Regions from separate parts of the Niveibacterium sp. genome, predicted to be linked through region 2. Evidence: predicted binding sites of a transcription regulator. Region 2 holds the regulator's gene; each other region holds the start of a gene.

Region 1 (4,465 bases), on a different contig from region 2:
CGGCTTGATCAGGCGGCGCACGCTGTAGTGGTAAACGTTGGCGAGCGGAAAGTCCTGCGCGAGGATGCGTTCGGCGTCCTGGTAGAGCCGTGCGCGGTCGCCGGCATCCGGGGTGACTTTGGCCTGCTCCATGATCGCGTCGTAGCGCGGATTGTTGTACTTGGAATCGTTGCTGCCGTGCTTGGAGTGGAACAGATCCAGCATCGTCGACGGTTCGTTGTAATCCGCAACCCAGGAGTAACGGCAGACCTCGAACTCGCCCCGTGCGCGCGAGTCGAGAAAGCTCTTCCATTCCTGGTTGACCAGCACGACTTCTACCGGCCCGATGCGTCGCCACATCCACGCAGCGGCGAGCGCGATCTTCTTGTGATTCTCGTTGGTGTTGTAGAGCAGTTCGAAGCGCAGCGGCCGGGTCTTCGTGAAGCCCGCCTCCGCCAGCAGCCGGCGGGCCTCATTCTCGCGTTGCGCCTGCGTCCAGCGCTGCCATTCATGTACGACCGGGACGTAGCCCGCGGCGTTCAGCGGTGTGAGGCTGTAAGCCGGCGTCTCGCCGGTGCCGACCAGTTTTTCCGCGATGACTTCGCGTTGCAGGGCGAGCGACAACGCCTTGCGCACCCGCACATCGTCGAAGGGTTTCTTGCGGAAGTTGAAGGCGTAGAAGTAGGTGCCCAGTTGTGGCCAGGTCACCAGTTGGTTCGGAATCTCGCGCCGGATCTGCTTGAGCTGCTCTGGTGGTACGCCGCCGTCAGCGGTCATGTCGAGCCCGTTGGCGCGGTAACGCTGATACTCGGCGGACTGATTGACGATCGGGAGGAAGGTGACCTTGTCGATCACCGTTTTCGCGTTGTTCCAGTACATCGGGTTGCGCACCATTACGATGCGCTCGTTGACCACCCGTTCGGCCAGCTTGTAGGCCCCGTTGGAGACCATCTTGCCGGGCTCGGTCCAGCGGTCGCCGTACTTCTCGATCACCTTGCGCGGCACCGGCATCAGGCTGCCATGCGCGAGCGTGGCGACGAGGTAGGCGACCGGTTGCTCCAGTGTGATGAGCAGATGGCGGTCGTCGAGCGCCTTCACGCCCAGTTCCGAGGGCGGCAGCTTGCCTTCGACGATTGCGGTGCCGTTCTTTACATTGCTGGCTTTCCCGAGATACCACGCGTATTGCGAGGCCGTCTTCGGATCGACCATGCGCTTGAATGCGTATTCGAAGTCGTGCGCCGTCACGGGGCTGCCGTCGGACCACCGCGCGTTGCTGCGCAGTGTGAATCGCCATGCGCGCCCACCTTCAAGGCTCTCCCACTTCTCGGCGACACCGGGCACCACGTTTCCGTTGATGTCCGGGCTGACCAGCCCCTCAAACATCTCAAGGGCCAGGCTCGATTCGGGGCGCCCTTCGGCTTTGTTCGGATCCAGCGTTGCGGGCTCGGTGCCATTGCCGCGCACGATCTCCTGAATCGGATGCAGTTGGGTGCCGGGCGGGACCTCGGCGGCGAATACGCCGGGCAGGCAGGCGACTGCGGCGGTGATCAATGCAAGCCGTTGGGGCATGCGCATCGTTTCGGGGCTCCTGAGTCTGGCGCGGCCCGGTATCGCGCCGCCCTGTCGGGCGGGGCTGCGGCGAGCATCCACCGGCGGGTGTCCGGGGGCTGCCGTACCGGGCAAAGCGGGCAAGGTTAGGCGTTCGGAATGGCTACTGCAAGCAACATGCCTGCCTTGGCGGCGATCGGGGCGCTTTGATCAACCTCAAGCCTTGGTGCAGAACTTTGCCGTTAAATGCGAATCTGCCAATTTCCCGTCCGTGCGGATGGGCTTTAGAACCGTTAGGCCAGACCCACACATGACACGCAGCCCTCGCCTGATCCACCTCTCTCACGAACACGCTTCGGCGCTCAAGCTTGCCCTCGCCGTGCGGGCGCTTACGCCGGACGACCCCACCTCCTTGCCGGCCGTCGCGCAACGCATCCGCGACACCTTCGAGCGCGAGCTGGTAGGGCATTTCGAGGAAGAGGAAAAACATGTGCTGCCGCGCCTTGAGGCAGCCGGGCGCGCGGATCTGGCTGAGCGTACCCGTCGCGATCACGATCGGCTGCGTGAGCTGGCCGCGGCGCTTGCGAACCCGTCGGTGGAAGGTGTGCGTGCCTTTGCGGCGGCGCTGACGGCGCACGTCGCGTTCGAAGAGAACATCGTGTGGGAGGCGCTGGAACCCGGCGCCGGCATGTCCTTCGACCCTGACGCGATCTAAGGCTTCGGCCGGGCCGGTTCAGGCCCGGTTCGTATCGCGCCAGTCCAGCAGTGAGAGGTTGCTGCGCACGGCGAACGACTCCATCACCTCGTGGTGATCGCAGCGCTGCTCGAACGGTGCCTCGATGCCCTTGCCATGCAACTCGCAATGCGAGCTCTCCGGCGCAAAGTGCCGGCAGCGTCCTGCGCAGGGGAGGGGGCGTGTTGCGGACATCCGGACCTCGGTTCATGGGGGTTGAGTCGGCATTGTCCGGATTTCGAACAAAATTGCTTGTCAAAGATTGCGTTTCACCGAATGTGACAAAGTTTGCGATGAAGTCTTGATCGCGGCGCACTCGCGAGCCGCAGTCTGTCCCCTCTGCCGCTTCCGCCGGAATGCGGCGCTTCAGGCCCTAAACTGTCGCCCTCGGCGCTTGGCCCTCTGCCAGCGCATCCGACGGAGACAACGATGTTCCTGCGCAGTCTTGGTGGCCTCATTGGCCTGAGCCTGACGCTGTGTTGCGGCACGGCATACGCCTTCAAGCTCGATCAGGTGCCCGGCGCGCTCTCGCGCAGCGTGGTGCCGATCGACTACCGGGTCGAGCTGGACGCCGATCCCTACGCCGATCAGTTCTCCGGGCGCCAGACCATCCGCTTTGAGCTGCGGCGAGCCACAAACGAGATCGTGCTGCACGCCGACGCGCTGACGGTGCGTGCCGACTCCCTGGATGGTGTTGCACTGACGATGCCGGTGGAGGCAGACGCGCAGGCGCAGACGATCACGATCCGCCTGCCACGCAAGTTGCAACCCGGCCGTCATACGATCGGGCTGAGCTGGCAGGGCGCGCTCGATGAAAATGGCGAAGGGCTCTATGTGGCGCGCTACCTCACGCCCGCCGGCAGCGAGAAGCGCATGCTGGTTACCGACATGGAGCCGATTGGCTCCCGGCGCATGATGCCGCTGTTCGACGAGCCGGCCTTCCGCGCCCGTTTCGACATCAGCGTGCGCACACCGGCCCGCTTCACCGTGCTTGGCAACATGCCGCAGGCGAGCGAACGCAGCCTGCCCGATGGCCGCAAGGAAGTGCGCTTCATGCCGACGCCGAAGATGGCGTCCTACCTCGTCGCGCTCGCCGTCGGCGAATTCGAGGCTGCACGCGCCACGCACGACGGCATCGAACTCGCGATCTGGACGACCGAGGGCCTCAGTCAGCACACCGGCTACGCCATGGCGGTTACCTGGCAGGTGCTCGACTATTACCACCAATGGTTCGGCATCCGTTACCCCTTGCCCAAGCTCGACCAGCTCGCTGTGCCAGGTAAGCGCGGCGCAATGGAAAACTGGGGCCTCATCACCTACGGCGAGCCGCTGCTGGTGCTCGATCCCGATCTAGCCGGCCACAGCCAGCGCGAAGGCAGCTTCACCACCATCGCGCACGAGATTGCGCATCAATGGTTCGGCAATCTGGTGACGATGGCGTGGTGGGACGACCTCTGGCTCAACGAAGCCTTCGCCGAGTGGATGGGCGTGAAGGCCGCGCGCGAACTCAACCCCGAATGGCGCGCCCTCGACTCCTTGGGCAAAGAGCGTGACAAGGCGATGCGGGACGACGCGCTGGCGACGGCCAAGCCGATCGCCCGCCCGGTCGCGAGTGATCGCGCCGCCTTCGATTCCTTCGACGCGACCACCTACAACAAGGGCCACATGGTGATCGGCCTGCTTGAGCAATACCTCGGCGAACAGGGCTTGCGCGACGGCATCCGCAGTCACCTCACCAAACACGCCTACAGCAACGCCACGGGCGCCGATCTGTGGGACGCACTGGCCAAGCGCAGCGGCAAACCGGTCGCTGCGTTTGCACAGGCTTGGACGACACGGCCCGGGCACCCGACGGTGTTTGCCGAACGCAGCTGTGAGGCGGGGCAGGAAAAGATCAGCCTGCGCCAGCAACGCTATGGCTTTGGTTCGGTCGCCGCGGCCGATGAGCAGTGGCCGCTGCCCTTGCAGCTTGCGGCACAGGACGGCGTCGCGCGCGAGCGCATCGAACTGGGCAGTGCGCCGCTGTCGCTCGCCGGCCCGCCCTGCCGTACGCAGCGCAGCGTCGAGCCCTCACCCTTCGATCTGTGGCGGCTCGCGTGGGACGACGCCAGCCTGCACACGCTGCTTGCGCGCTTCCCGCAGCTCAGCTCCGAGCAGCGTGCGCGCTTGCTGGGCGATGCCTGGGCGCTAGCGCAGACCGGCGAT
Region 2 (4,465 bases):
CGCTCAGATCACCTTGGAGTAGCGAACAACCTCGCGATCACCGCGCAGATGTGCGTCGAACACCATCGCAAGCACACGTGCCAACATGCGTCCAGGGACCGTTACCTCAACGCCTTTGTCGGTCACGACACAGAGCCCGTCACGTTCGCGCGCCCGCAAGGCTTCGATCTCGACGGCAAAATACTCCGCGAAGTTGATCCCCCACGCCTGCTCGAAGGCCGCGTAATCGAGCGAGAAATGGCACATAAGGCTCTGGATGACGGCATAGCGGAGCTGGTCGTCGAACGTCATCTCGTAGCCGCGCACGATCGGCAGTTCATCGCGATCGAGCGTTTCGTAGTAAGCCTCAAGCGTCTTCGCACTCTGTGCGTAAGCCGGGCCCACCTTGCCGATGGACGAGACGCCAAACCCCAGCAGATCGCAGTCCGAGTGTGTCGAATAGCCTTGGAAATTGCGGTACAGCCGGCCGTTGCGTTGCGCCACCGCCATCTCGTCGTCCGGCTTCGCGAAGTGATCCATGCCGATGAACACGTAGCCCGCCTGGGTCAACTTCGCGATCGCCATACCAAGGATCTCAAGCTTCTGATCCGCACTCGGCAAGTCGTCGGCGTTAATCCGCCGCTGCGGCATGAAGCGCGTCGGCAGATGGGCGTAGTTGTAAAGCGCCAGCCGATCCGGCCCGATTTCGAGCACACGGTCGAGGGTCTGGCTGACGCGCTCAACGCTCTGGAAGGGCAAGCCGTAGATCAGATCGATGCTCACCGAGCGGAAGCCATTCGCCCGCGCCGCAGCGATGACTGCCGCAGTCTCCTCGACAGACTGGATGCGGTTCACAGCTTTCTGCACCACGGGATCGAAGTCCTGCACCCCAACGCTCATGCGGTTGAAGCCTTCCGCACCAAGCAACGCAACCGTCTCGGCCGACACACGGCGCGGGTCAACCTCAATCGAATATTCACCCCCCGGCATCAGCGTGAAATGGCGACGAATCGAGCGAAACAAATCGCGGATCTCGCTGTCCGAGAGGAATGTTGGCGTGCCGCCGCCCCAATGCATTTGTGAAACTTCGTGCGAGCCGGCAAGCTGTCCGGCGACGAGGCCCATCTCTTTGTCAAGATAGCGCAGGTAGCGCTCGGCCCGGCTGTGATCCTTCGTGACGATCTTGTTGCACGCGCAGTAGAAGCAGACCGTATCGCAGAATGGAATGTGGAAATATAATGAGAGGGGTTTCTTCAGGCCGCCCTGCGCGCGCAGACCAAGATGTCTTGCGTAGTCGCTACGCCCGAAGCCCTCGTGGAACCTGTCCGCAGTCGGATACGACGTGTAGCGCGGACCGGAAACGTCAAAACGTTGGATGAGATCGCGGTCGAAGACCGGCGTCTGCTCATTCTGATTCATTGTTTATTTTTTCTCTCTGTGGATGCCGGAAGGTGTCATGAACTCGGTCGGAGCCGTTTGATTGCCATCAACTAGCCCCCTTGGAGCACCCGCCTTGGAAAAACCCGCCACGATTCCGCTGACGGCCGTCAATCTTCGCACCGCGTGCACCCAATGTAACCTCAAGGAGCTTTGTCTTCCCGTTGGTCTTGATGATGTTGATCTCGAAAGGATCGACGGCCTCATCACGGCACGCAAGAAGGTCAAGCGGCAACAGCACCTGTACCGGGCTGGCGAACCCTTCGAGGCGATCTATGCGATCCGCACCGGTTTCTTCAAGACCGACATCCTGACCGAAGACGGCCGGGATCAGGTTACCGGCTTCCAGATGGCCGGCGAGATCCTGGGGCTCGACGGCATTTCGAGCGATCGGCATGTGTGCAATGCCGTCGCGCTTGAGGATTCCGATGTCTGCATGATCCCGTTTGAGCGGCTCGAAGAACTCTCGCGCCGGATCGAGCCGCTGCAGCGACAGTTCCACAAGTTCATGAGCCGCGAGATTGTGCGCGAGCAGGGCATCATGATGCTGCTCGGTTCAATGCGCGCGGAAGAGCGGCTTGCGGCCTTCCTGATCAACCTGTCGCAGCGCATGCGCTTGCGCGGTTATTCAGCGTCTGAGTTCCATTTGCGCATGACGCGCGAGGAGATCGGCTCCTACCTCGGGCTGAAGCTGGAAACGGTCAGCCGGGCCTTCTCGAAGTTTCAGGATGACGGACTTATCAGCGTGCACCAGAAGCACATCCAGATTCTGGATGCCGATGGTCTGCGCCGTCTGATCGGTCGCGCAAACGTCTGATCACGCCCAGGGGTTCGGCCGCTTTGTCAGCGCGACCGACACGATGTAGCCCAGCACCAGCAAAGCGGCCGCAAACGCGGCCGCTTTTGTTTGGCGAGTGCGCCCGCGTTTCAACGCGTATGTGCCCAACACAATGTACGCGAGCAGGCCCAACACCTTTGCGGTAAGCCAGTCGTCGTGAAACGGCGCAGCACGAAGCGCCCAAGCAAGAGCAACCGCGGACCCCAGCAAACCGGTATCGACGATGTGCGGCACCACCCTCACCCACCGGCCACGCACCCAGCCTGCTCCCATCAACACACCGACACCTCTCGCGACGAACCCCGTTGCCGAAAGCACAACGAAGCTGACATGAAGGTGCTTGAGCAGCAGGTAATCCATCGATCTCCCTAGCGTTCCATGACGTAGTCACCGGGCGCCGCGGCCAGCGCAGGAAAGTCATTATTGCTGACTGGCGGCGGCGCGATACGTTCACCGCAGCGCTCATCCAGCCAACAGAACCAATCATCCCACCAGCTGCCGACCCGGTGCTCCGCACGACCCCTCCAACCATGCGCGCTATCGGTGCGGTGCGCAGCCGCAATCCAGTACTCGCGTTTCGGAGGCTGAACCGGCGGGTTAACGATACCGAGGATATGGCCGCTCGACGAGAGCACGAAACGCTTGTCCCCGCGCACGAAGTTGGCAACCCGGAAAGCTTGCCGCCAGGGCGCGATGTGGTCATCTTCGGCGGCAACGGCATAGAGCGGCTGCGTGATCCGACCAAGATCCAGCGCTTCACCGGCAACCGTCAGCGCATCGGGCTCGATCAGGCGATTCCTCAGGTACAGCTCGCGCAGATACCAGGCGTGCATCGCATAGGGCATGCGCGTGGTATCCATGTTCCAGTACAACACATCGAACGAGGGCGGCTTCTCGCCCATCAGATAGCCCTGAACCACGTACTGCCAGATGAGCGGGTTCGACCGAAGCAGGCGGAACGAGGCCGCCATGTCGCGGCCGTCGAGATACCCCCGCTGCTCCATGGCCCGCGTCAGATAGCGAACGCTTCCCTCGTCGATGAATACCTCGACATCACCCGGCTTCGCAAAGTCGACCAGGGTCGTGAACAGTGTCCAATGCGCAACCGGTATGGCTTCAGCCGTGTAATGGCGGTTGGCCCACGCCATGTACATCGATAGCGCGGTGCCGCCGATGCAGTAACCGACGGCGTGCACCTTCTCCGCACCCGACAGTGCGCGGGCAGTCTCGATCGTAGCCGCGACGCCTTCCTGCAGGTAGTCATCGAATCGGACATCACGCAGCGCAGCGTCCGGGTTCTTCCATGAGGTGATGTAGACGTCGAAGCCCGCGTCACGCAGATGGCGCACCAAGCTCTTCTTAGGCGTCAGATCAAGGATGTAAAACTTATTGATCCAAGGCGTCACGATCACGACCGGCATGCTGCGCACAGTATCGGCGGTGGGCGTGTAGTGGATCACTTCAACCAGACGGGTGCGAGCAACCACCTCACCCGGCGTCGTTGCCAGATTGCGCCCGACTTTGAAGTCCGACGGGTCGGCCATGCGGATGTCGCCGGCACGCAGATCGTCGAGAAAGTTCTGCCAACCTGCTCGCAGCGTCTGACCTTGGCTGGCGGCCGCGGCGCGCTGGGCAACCGGATTCAGGGCCAAGAAATTGGTCGGCGCAACTGCGTTCAGCCACTGCCGCCACCAGAACGCAGCGCGGCGTCGCTCGGTGCCCGACAAGCCCGGCGTGGCATACAGCATGTCCTGCGTATGCCGCGTTGACAGCAGATACCACTGCTTCAGCGCTGCCCACGAAGCGTTCTGCGACCAAACGGGATCGGAGAACCGGGTATCGTCCGCTTGCGGACGCACCACATCAGGAACATGAGCGCCAGCGGCGCGCGACAAACTGTTGCATGCCAGCGCCCAAGCGTCCGCCGAAAAACGGCTCCAGCGCTCGGCGAACTCCAGTGGATGCAGACACCAGGCGATTTGCGCATGCACCACTGGCGCAACAACGCCCAGGGGGTCTACGCTTGCAGCCACCTGTTGCCCCACCACGCCAAGCGACAGCTTGTGCTCTTCAGCACGCCCTTCGCCGCCTACGACTGCGTTTTCACCCGATTCCATGATGCCTCCTGCCCTGAACTCCCCATTTCATGTTACTCAGCGGGGAAGCAATGGACATTGCGGTGCAGCACGCGATTGACCGGTGTCAACGCCT
Region 3 (4,465 bases), on a different contig from region 2:
ACGCAAAGCACAAAGCGAAAAACCCGACCCAGCCGAGCTGCTCCACCAACACGCCGGCAAAGGCGTTGATCACCGTTCGCGGCACCGCCATCAGACTGGTGAACAGCGCGAACTGCGTTGCCGCGTAGGCGGGGTTGGTGGTGCGGGCGATGAACGCGACGAAGGCGGTGGTGCCCAAGCCAACGCCAAAGGCCTCGGCGCCGATCACCAGCCCCAGTTGCAGCACATGCACCCCCGCAGGGTGCTGCCACAGCATGGGCGACGAGAAATCCGGCTGCGACAGTAGCGCCGCAATGTCGCCCGGGCCCGGGCCAAGCCATGCGAGCCAGGCGAAACCGAGAATCGCAACCGCCTGCGCCACACCGAACACCCACAGCGCGCGGTTGATGCCAAGCCGGATCATCCATACGCCGCCGAGCAGCCCTCCCGCCACGCTGCACCACAGGCCCGCGTTCTTCGCGACGATGCCGATATCCGTCTTGGTGAAGCCCATCTCCAGATAGAACGGCGTCGCGAGCGCCGTGGCGAGTGAGTCGCCAAGCTTGTAGAAGAAGATGAAACCCAGCACCAGTACCGCGCTGCGCCAGCCATGCCGCTGCATGAAGTCATGGAAGGGTTCGACCACGGCGTCGCGCAAGGTCCGCGGGGCGGAGCGCGCCGCTGCCGGTTCGCTCACCACGAGCGAAAGCAATGCGCCGGGGATCAGGAAGGCGGCGGTGATCGCGAAGACCTCGAACCACGGCAGATGGTCGGCCAGGAACAGCGACAGCGAGCCAGGCACAAGGCCGGCGATCTTGTAGGCGTTGACGAACACCGCGTTGCCGAAGCCCAGTTCCGACTCGGCCAGCAGCTCGCGACGGTAGGCATCGATCGCGATGTCCTGCGTCGCGGACAGGAAGGCGACCAGCGCCGCCAACGCGACGACCGCCGTCAGATTCGCCACCGGATTGAGCGAACCTAGCGCCACGACTGCGCCGATCAAGGCGAGCTGCGACAGCAACATCCAGCCGCGTCGCCGGCCCAGACCCGGCACGCCGAAGCGGTCGGCGAATGGCGCCCAGAGGAATTTCCAGGTGTAGGGGAACTGAACCAGCGCAAAGGCGCCGATGGCCTTCAGCGAAAGCCCTTCTGTCTTCAGCCACGCGGGCACCAGATTGAAGAGCAGGAACAGCGGCAGACCGGAACTGAAGCCGAGCACGATGCAGATCAGCATCTTGCGGGTCAGCAGGGTCTTCCAGATCGACGGAGCGGGCGAGGTATCCATGAACGAATTAGAGCATGGCGCGCACGCGATGCTGGTGTGTGCAAGTGAATCGCGGCCAGGGTCGGGCAGCACCCGCGCGGGAGGGGCCTCTGCCCGCCTCAACGACCGCCGCAGATCACGGACGCCCCACCACCTCATGCGCACCGCATGCAACCGTATGACGTCGCCCCGCAAGCCGGGAAAACGCGCCGATTGACCGCCATCAAGTGCTGACGTCATTTCGGGCGACGACGGGTTTCCTCCTCGACGCATACGACCTATAGTGCGACACACCGCAAAACAACACTATAGGTAGTGCATCAACATGAGCACCCTGTTACCCGCATCGCAGCCGCTTCTCGGCGCATTGCCGGCGCAAGTCCTCAAGCGCGACGGGCGGACGCTACCCTTCGACGTCGCGAAAATCCGCAAAGCCATCGTTGCCGCCGGCGCCGCATCGGGCGAATTCGAGGCCGGCGAAGCAGCGCGGCTGACGGCCACCGTGGGCAAGGTGATCGCGCATCGCTTCCATGGTGAGACGCCGACGATCGAAGCGATCCAGGACATCGTCGAGCAGGTGCTGGTGGCGGCGGATTGGTTCGCCACGGCGCGCGCCTACATCGTCTACCGCGAGCAACGCGCCAAGCTGCGCACCGACCGCCGTGCAGTGGTGGACGCAATCGGTTCGATCAACGAATACCTGTCGCAAAGCGACTGGCGGGTGCGCGCCAACGCCAACCAGGGCTACTCGCTGGGCGGGCTGATCCTCAATGTCTCGGGCAAGGTGATCGCCAACTACTGGCTCAACCATGTCTATCCGCCCGAAGTCGGCGAAGCGCACAAGCAGGGCGATGTGCACATCCACGATCTGGACATGCTGGCCGGCTACTGCGCGGGCTGGTCGCTGCGCACGCTGCTGCAGGAAGGGCTCAACGGCGTGCCGGGCAAGGTCGAATCGACGCCGCCCAAACACCTGCGCAGCGCGGTGGGGCAGATCGTGAACTTCTTCGGCACGCTGCAGAACGAATGGGCCGGCGCGCAGGCCTTCAGTTCCTTCGACACCTACCTCGCCGCCTATGTGCGCCGCGACGCGCTGGGCTACGACGAAGTGCGCCAGTCGATGCAGGAGCTGGTCTATAACCTCAACGTGCCCTCGCGCTGGGGCACGCAGACGCCCTTCACGAACCTGACTTTCGATTGGGTCTGCCCGGACGACCTGAAGGAGCAGATTCCCTACATTGCCGGCGAGGAGATGCCCTTCGCCTACGGCGATCTGCAGGCCGAGATGGACCTGATCAACCGCGCCTTCATCGACGTGATGATGGAAGGCGACGCGAAGGGCCGCGCCTTCACCTTCCCGATACCGACCTACAACATCACGCCGGAATTCGACTGGGATCACGCCAACTGCGTGCCGCTGTTCGAGATGACGGCCAAATACGGCCTGCCCTATTTCCAGAACTTCGTGAACAGCGAGCTGAAGCCGAACATGGTGCGTTCGATGTGCTGCCGCCTGCAGCTCGATCTGCGCGAACTCCTGAAACGTGGCAACGGGCTTTTTGGCTCGGCCGAACAGACCGGCTCGCTCGGCGTAGTGACGATCAACTGCGCACGCTTGGGCTACCTGCACCGCGGCGACGAAGCGGCGCTTTTCGCACGCGTCGACGAATTGGTCGAACTCGCGCGCACCAGCCTCGAGATCAAGCGCAAGGTGATCCAGCGCCACATGGACGACGGCCTCTTCCCCTACACCCGCCGCTATCTGGGCACGCTGCGCAATCACTTCTCGACCATCGGCATCAATGGCGTGAACGAGATGATCCGCAACTTCAGCGACAACGCCGAGGACATCACCACGCCGGCGGGCGAAGCGCTGGCCTTGAAACTGCTCGACCACCTGCGCACACGCATGAGCCAGATCCAGGAAGAGACCGGGCACCTCTACAACCTGGAAGCGACGCCCGCCGAGGGCACGACCTACCGCTTCGCTAAGGAGGATCGCAAGCGCTGGCCCGAGATCCTGCAGGCCGGCACCGAGGACCACCCGTACTACACCAACTCGACGCAGCTGCCGGTCGGCTTTACCGGCGACCCCTTCGAAGCACTGGAGCGCCAGGAGGCGATGCAGTCGAAGTACACCGGCGGCACCGTGCTGCACCTGTATCTGGGCGAACGCATCGACTCCGCCGAGGCCTGCAAACAACTGGTGCGCCGCTCTCTCGAACGCTTCCGCGTGCCCTACATCACCATCTCGCCGACCTTCTCGATCTGCCCCAAGCACGGCTACATCGCCGGCGAACACAAGTTCTGCCCCAAGTGCGATGACGAGCTGCTGGCGAAGAAGCGCGTCGCGTCGGCGATGCACTGAAACACACCGTCTTGAGCCCACACCCGAGGAGCGACCGATGATTCATGAAACCCGTACCGAACGTTTTGCCAGCCACCCCGAACTCGATGACAGCGAGCGCCAGCCCTGTGAGATCTGGACACGCGTGATGGGCTATCACCGCCCGGTCGCGTCCTTCAACCGCGGCAAGCAGGGCGAGTTCTACGAGCGCCAGTACTTCCGCGAAACGGCCTGCTGCGGCAAGGTCTGAGCGATACGCCGATGCGGGCGGCCAACTAGACTCTGGCCCCCGCTCCGCGGCAGGCGCATCCGAAACCGATGACTTCGCACGACGACCTCCCCCGCCCGCCCTGGCAGCAAAGTATCCAGGTCGGCGGTTTCAATCCGTTTTCCACCGTCGATTGGCCCGGCAAGCTCGCGGCCGTGGTGTTCCTGCGCGGCTGCCCGTGGCGCTGCGGCTACTGTCACAACCCGGAACTACAGACGCGCACCGGCCCCGCGCCAATCGCGTGGGACGACGTTGAGGCCCAGCTCGTGCGTCGGCGCGGTTTCATCGACGGCGTGGTGTTCTCGGGCGGCGAACCCACCGCAGACCGTGCGCTGCCGGACGCCATTGCGCGGGTTCGGCAGCTCGGCCTCGCGGTGGGGCTGCACACCGGCGGCGCCTACCCGGAACGGCTGCAAGCCTTGCTTCCGCTGCTCGACTGGGTGGGCTTCGATCTGAAGACCGACCCCGGCGAATACCAAACGGTTACTGGCGTCTCGGGCAGCGGCAGTCGTGCCTGGGCTTCAGCCAGCGCCGTCGCCACATCCGAGGTTGCGCACGAATTCCGGCTCACCTATCACGGCGCGCTGGTGTCACCAGCCGCAGCCCA
Region 4 (4,465 bases), on a different contig from region 2:
CTTGCTCGCCGCACATGGCTCGCGCGCGCCGATCTACGGCACGCCTGCAACGCTTGAACTGGCCGAGGTGCTGCTGCTCGATTCGGCCAAGATTGCGGAGGAAGACACCAGTCGCGCCAATCGCAAGTTGCGGCGGGCGGGGCGGCGTGAGCAAAGCCCACTCTACACGGTGGATGATGTCGAGAGCCTCGTGCGCCGCTTCGTGGCATTGCCCTACGGTGAGCAGCGTGAAATCGCGCCAGGTATTGCGATCCGCTTTTTCGATGCCGGCCACATCCTCGGCTCCTCCAGCGTCGAGATGCAGATTGCGCGCCAGGGGGCGGAGCCCCTGACGGTGGTGTTCTCCGGCGACCTCGGCACCCGCGACGCGCCGATCCTGCGCGATCCGGAAACGCCGCCGCGGGCCGATGTGGTGTTTCTCGAATCCACTTACGGCGACCGCAGCCGGCCGCCGCGTGCCGACACGCTGGCAAGCTTCCATGCCTTGCTGCGCCGCGCCGTGGCCGAGCGCCGCCGCATGATCGTGCCGGCCTTCGCCGTCGGCCGCACCCAGGTGCTGCTGTATGAACTGGCACACGCATTCCGCGATGGCATCGTGCCTGCGTTCCCGGTGTTTCTCGACAGCCCGATGGCCACGCGCGCCGGCGCGATCTACGCGCGCCATGGCGAACTGCATGATCAGGAGGCCAAGCGACTCGGCCGACGTGGGCAGTTGCCGGATACGCTGCGGGTCGTCGAGTCGTCGGCAGAGTCGCGCTTGCTGAACGTCAGCGGCGAGTTCTGCATGATCATGAGCGCAGCTGGCATGTGTGAAGGCGGCCGCGTGCTGCATCACCTGCGCCACAACTTGTGGCGCGAAGACGTGCTGGTGATCCTGCCCGGCTACATGGCCCCGGGTACGCTAGGGCGGCAACTGGCCGAAGGCGCGCGCGAGGTCGAGATTTTCGGCGAGACGATCGCGGTGCGCGCCGAAGTCGTGCAACTGGAAGGTTTCTCCGCACATGCGGACCGCGAAGGGCTGCTTGATTGGCTTGCGCCGCTGGCGTCCGCGCATCCGCGCGTGGTGCTGACGCACGGAGAAGACCCTGCGCGTGCCGGGCTCTCCGCGGGCGTGCATGCGCGCTTCGGCATCACGGCGGAAACGCCGGTGCCCGGCGCGGTGCTGACGCTCGATTAGGCGGAACCGCGGCGCGCGATCTCTTCCGATTCGACCGCGCCCGGCGGGCCGCCGTCGCCCAGTGCGCAACGCAGCATCGCGCGCGCGACGGTTTTCGCGCCGACCGGGCGGTAGCGCCGCAAGGGGCCGCCCATCAAGGGCGCGATCAGGCGCCCGATCGCCAGTGCAATGCGTTCGCCGGGTCGTGATTCCTGGCGTTGGCCGTCAAGCAGCGACGGCCGCAGGCACCACAGCGCCGGCAAGCCCAGCGCAGCCAGATCGCGCTCCGTCTCGCCCTTGACCCGGTTGTAGAACACCGTCGAGTCTGCATCCGCGCCGAGTGCCGAAATCAGCAGGAAGCGCCGGGCGCCTGCGCTTTTTGCGAGTTGCCCAAGCGCCAGCGGATAGTTGTGATCCACGATGCGGAACGCTTCTTGCGTGCCAGCCACCCGGATCGTTGTACCCAGGCAACAGAAGAAATCGTCCGCGGCGAGCGTCGGATCCGCAACGGGCAGCGCGGCGAAATCGACCATCCGTTCGTCTAGCTTTGGGTGCTGCAATCCGCTCGGGCGCCGCACCAGTGCGATGACACGGCCGTATTCGGGCGATGCAAGCAGCATCGCCAGCAGTTCGCGGCCGACAAGGCCGGATGCGCCGGCGATCAGGGCTGTCCGTGGGAGCGAGGTTGGCATTGGCAAGGGCTTGATACAAAACAATCCTGCAGCGGGGTGCAGGAGATATATAATTGATAACGATTCGCGTTGGCGTTCTTTTCCGAAGAACGCTGCCACGGCTGATCCACCCGATTCTGCAGGTAGCGTACATGACACATTGCACCAACGACACAGCGACGCTGGACCGCCAGGCCGGCGTTGCGGCAGACGGCTCCGCGCCGGGGGTGTTCGCCCTCGTCGGAAACCCGAACGTCGGCAAATCGGTGGTGTTCCATCGCCTGACCGGCACCTATGTGAATGTATCGAACTACCCGGGCACGACGGTCGACGTATCGCGCGCCTCGGCCCGCTTCGAGCGCGGTGCCGAAGTGCTGGACACCCCCGGCGTGCTGGCGCTGCCCGCCCGCTCGGACGACGAACACGCAACGATGCGCGCGCTGCTGCACGAAAACCTGCGCGCCCTGGTTCAGGTCGGTGATGCGAAGAACCTGCGCCGCACGCTGGCGCTGTCGCTGGTCTTCGCCGACCTCGGACTACCCTGGGTGCTGGCCCTGAACATGGCGGACGAAGCGCGCGCGCGCGGCGTTGGCGTCGATCTGCAGGGCTTGTCGAAGGCCATCGGTGCGCCGGTCATCGAAACGGTTGCCACCAGTGGCGAGGGCCTCCAGCGCTTGCCCGAAGCGCTCAAGCATGCCTACGCCAGCCGCGGCCCGGCACACCGCTTCCACTACCCGGCGGCCGTTGAGGCGGTTGTCGTGCAGGCGGCGGACTGGATTGCCGCACGGGTGCCGAAGGCCCCGCTGGCGGCGCGTGGTCTGGCTGTGCTGTTTCTCGGTCGGGATGCCGAAGTCGAGCGCTGGCTTGCGGCGCATATGGGGGCCGAGGCGCAACAACTCGTCGCGTTGCGCGAGGCAGCCGAAGCCGCCAGCGCCGAACCTCTGTCGACGGCGCTCGCACAAGCCCGCGCGACCGAGGCGGATCGCCTTGCCGGCGCTTACCTGCGCAAGGAAGTGCCGAAAGCGAAGTTGTTGTCGACGCGGCTTGGCCGGCTTGCGGTGCACCGCATCTGGGGCCTGCCTATTCTGTTGCTGGTGCTGTTCGCGGTGTACGAATTTGTCGGCGTGTTCGGCGCGAGCTTTCTCGTCGGGCTGACCGAAGAGAATTTGTTCGGCGAAATACTGAACCCCGCGGTGGAGGGGGTCGTGCGGGCGCATGTGCCGTGGCAGTGGGTCGCCGACCTGATGGTCGGGCAGTACGGGCTGTGGACCATGGGCATGACTTACGCGCTCGCACTGATCCTGCCGATCGTGACGACCTTCTTCCTGGCCTTCGGCGTGCTGGAGGATTCGGGCTACTTCTCGCGGTTGTCGGTGCTGGCGAACCGGGCGTTCTCGCTGATCGGCCTCAACGGTCGCGCCGTGTTGCCGATGGTGCTGGGCCTTGGCTGCGTGACGATGGCGACACTCACGACGCGCATCCTGCACACGAAGCGTGAGCGGGTGATCTCCACCTTCCTGCTTGCGCTGGCGATTCCGTGCTCGGCCCAGCTGGGTGTGGTGATGGGCATGCTGTCCGGCATCTCGTTCTCCGCCACGCTGGTCTGGCTGAGCTCGGTCTTGCTGATCCTGCTCGCTTCCGGTTGGCTGGCGGCCAAGCTGATCCCGGGGCGCCGCATTCCGCTGGTGACCGAAATGCCGCCGATGCGCATGCCGGTGATGGGCAACGTGATGAAGAAAACGGCAGGCCGCCTGAAGTGGTACCTCGTTGAAGTGATTCCGCTGTTCCTGTTCGGCACGTTGCTGATGTTCGTGCTGGACCGCGTTGGCGCCTTGCCGTGGATCATCGAGAAGGGAGAGCCGTTGGTAACGGGCTGGCTTGGGCTGCCTAAGGAGGCCAGTGCCGCGTTCGTGATGGGCTTCCTGCGCCGCGATTTCGGCGCGACCGGCCTGTTCGCGCTGGGCCATCAGATGACGCCATTGCAGACGGTGGTTGGCATGATCACGATCACGCTGTTCGTGCCGTGCATCGCCAGCGTGATGATCGTGATCAAGGAGCAGGGCGGCAAGATCGCCGCTGCGATGTTGGGCCTGATCATGCCGACCGCCTTCCTGGTCGGCGGCATCTTCCACTTAATCCTGAAGCACTTCTGGTAAGCCGCGATGAGCCCCAACGAAATGCGTCTCGCCGACGCCACCCCTGGTGCGACCGTCCGTTTCCGCGGCTTCGATGCCACGCTCGACACCCTCTTGCAGGACCAGTTCCTCGCCTACGGCATCGCTGTCGGGCAGGCGCTCAGCGTGTTGCAGCAGCGCCCGCTGACGATCATCCAGTGCGATCACACCGAGCTTGCGGTCGAGTCGGTCGTCGCCCGCGCGATGGTGGTTGCGCCGGCCTGAGCCGGCGCATTTTTCGGTGCTTCAGACGCCCAGCTGGCGCAGGTCGGGCGCGCCAGCGCGCATCGGCGGGCACCAGAAGTAGGCCCCGGTGAGCGGCCGCGTGAAGCGGAACAGGCCGTCCACGATGCCGTCCTCGGCGCCGCTCATGCGCTTGAGCTGCGCTTCGAATGGGGCGAACGATGCACCGAAGGCAACGAACTGCAGCCCGGCGCGCTCGCCCTCGATCCACGCCATCGAGC

Evidence for each region. Region 2 encodes FNR, which switches genes on or off when oxygen is low (the NO sensors DNR and NnrR bind a similar motif). Its sites were predicted from a motif close to TTGANCTAGNTCAA; they were not measured.
Region 1: ACE3P0_RS09200 (hemerythrin domain-containing protein) is a predicted target of FNR. The motif match lies at 1,734-1,747, and genes of this name have one in related genera.
Region 3: ACE3P0_RS14350 (ribonucleoside triphosphate reductase) is a predicted target of FNR. The motif match lies at 1,457-1,470, and genes of this name have one in related genera.
Region 4: feoB (ferrous iron transport protein B) is a predicted target of FNR. The motif match lies at 1,859-1,872, and genes of this name have one in related genera.

Annotation. Positions count from the first base shown of each region.
Region 1 covers NZ_JAYRDJ010000010.1:100,176-104,640, forward strand. The annotation lists gene ACE3P0_RS09195 (peptide ABC transporter substrate-binding protein) at 1-1,554, opposite strand, end outside; gene ACE3P0_RS09200 (hemerythrin domain-containing protein) at 1,838-2,242, shown strand; gene ACE3P0_RS09205 (hypothetical protein) at 2,261-2,455, opposite strand; gene ACE3P0_RS09210 (M1 family metallopeptidase) at 2,690-4,465, shown strand, end outside.
Region 2 covers NZ_JAYRDJ010000007.1:81,101-85,565, reverse strand. The annotation lists gene hemN (oxygen-independent coproporphyrinogen III oxidase) at 4-1,398, opposite strand; gene fnr (fumarate/nitrate reduction transcriptional regulator Fnr) at 1,493-2,233, shown strand; gene ACE3P0_RS07245 (SirB2 family protein) at 2,234-2,614, opposite strand; gene ACE3P0_RS07240 (PHA/PHB synthase family protein) at 2,623-4,371, opposite strand.
Region 3 covers NZ_JAYRDJ010000021.1:50,042-54,506, reverse strand. The annotation lists gene ACE3P0_RS14355 (AmpG family muropeptide MFS transporter) at 1-1,264, opposite strand, end outside; gene ACE3P0_RS14350 (ribonucleoside triphosphate reductase) at 1,569-3,611, shown strand; gene nrdD (anaerobic ribonucleoside-triphosphate reductase) at 3,649-3,840, shown strand; gene ACE3P0_RS14340 (anaerobic ribonucleoside-triphosphate reductase activating protein) at 3,909-4,465, shown strand, end outside.
Region 4 covers NZ_JAYRDJ010000011.1:42,481-46,945, forward strand. The annotation lists gene ACE3P0_RS09495 (MBL fold metallo-hydrolase RNA specificity domain-containing protein) at 1-1,177, shown strand, start outside; gene ACE3P0_RS09500 (oxidoreductase) at 1,174-1,848, opposite strand; gene feoB (ferrous iron transport protein B) at 1,980-3,983, shown strand; gene ACE3P0_RS09510 (FeoA family protein) at 3,990-4,226, shown strand; gene ACE3P0_RS09515 (Dyp-type peroxidase) at 4,248-4,465, opposite strand, start outside.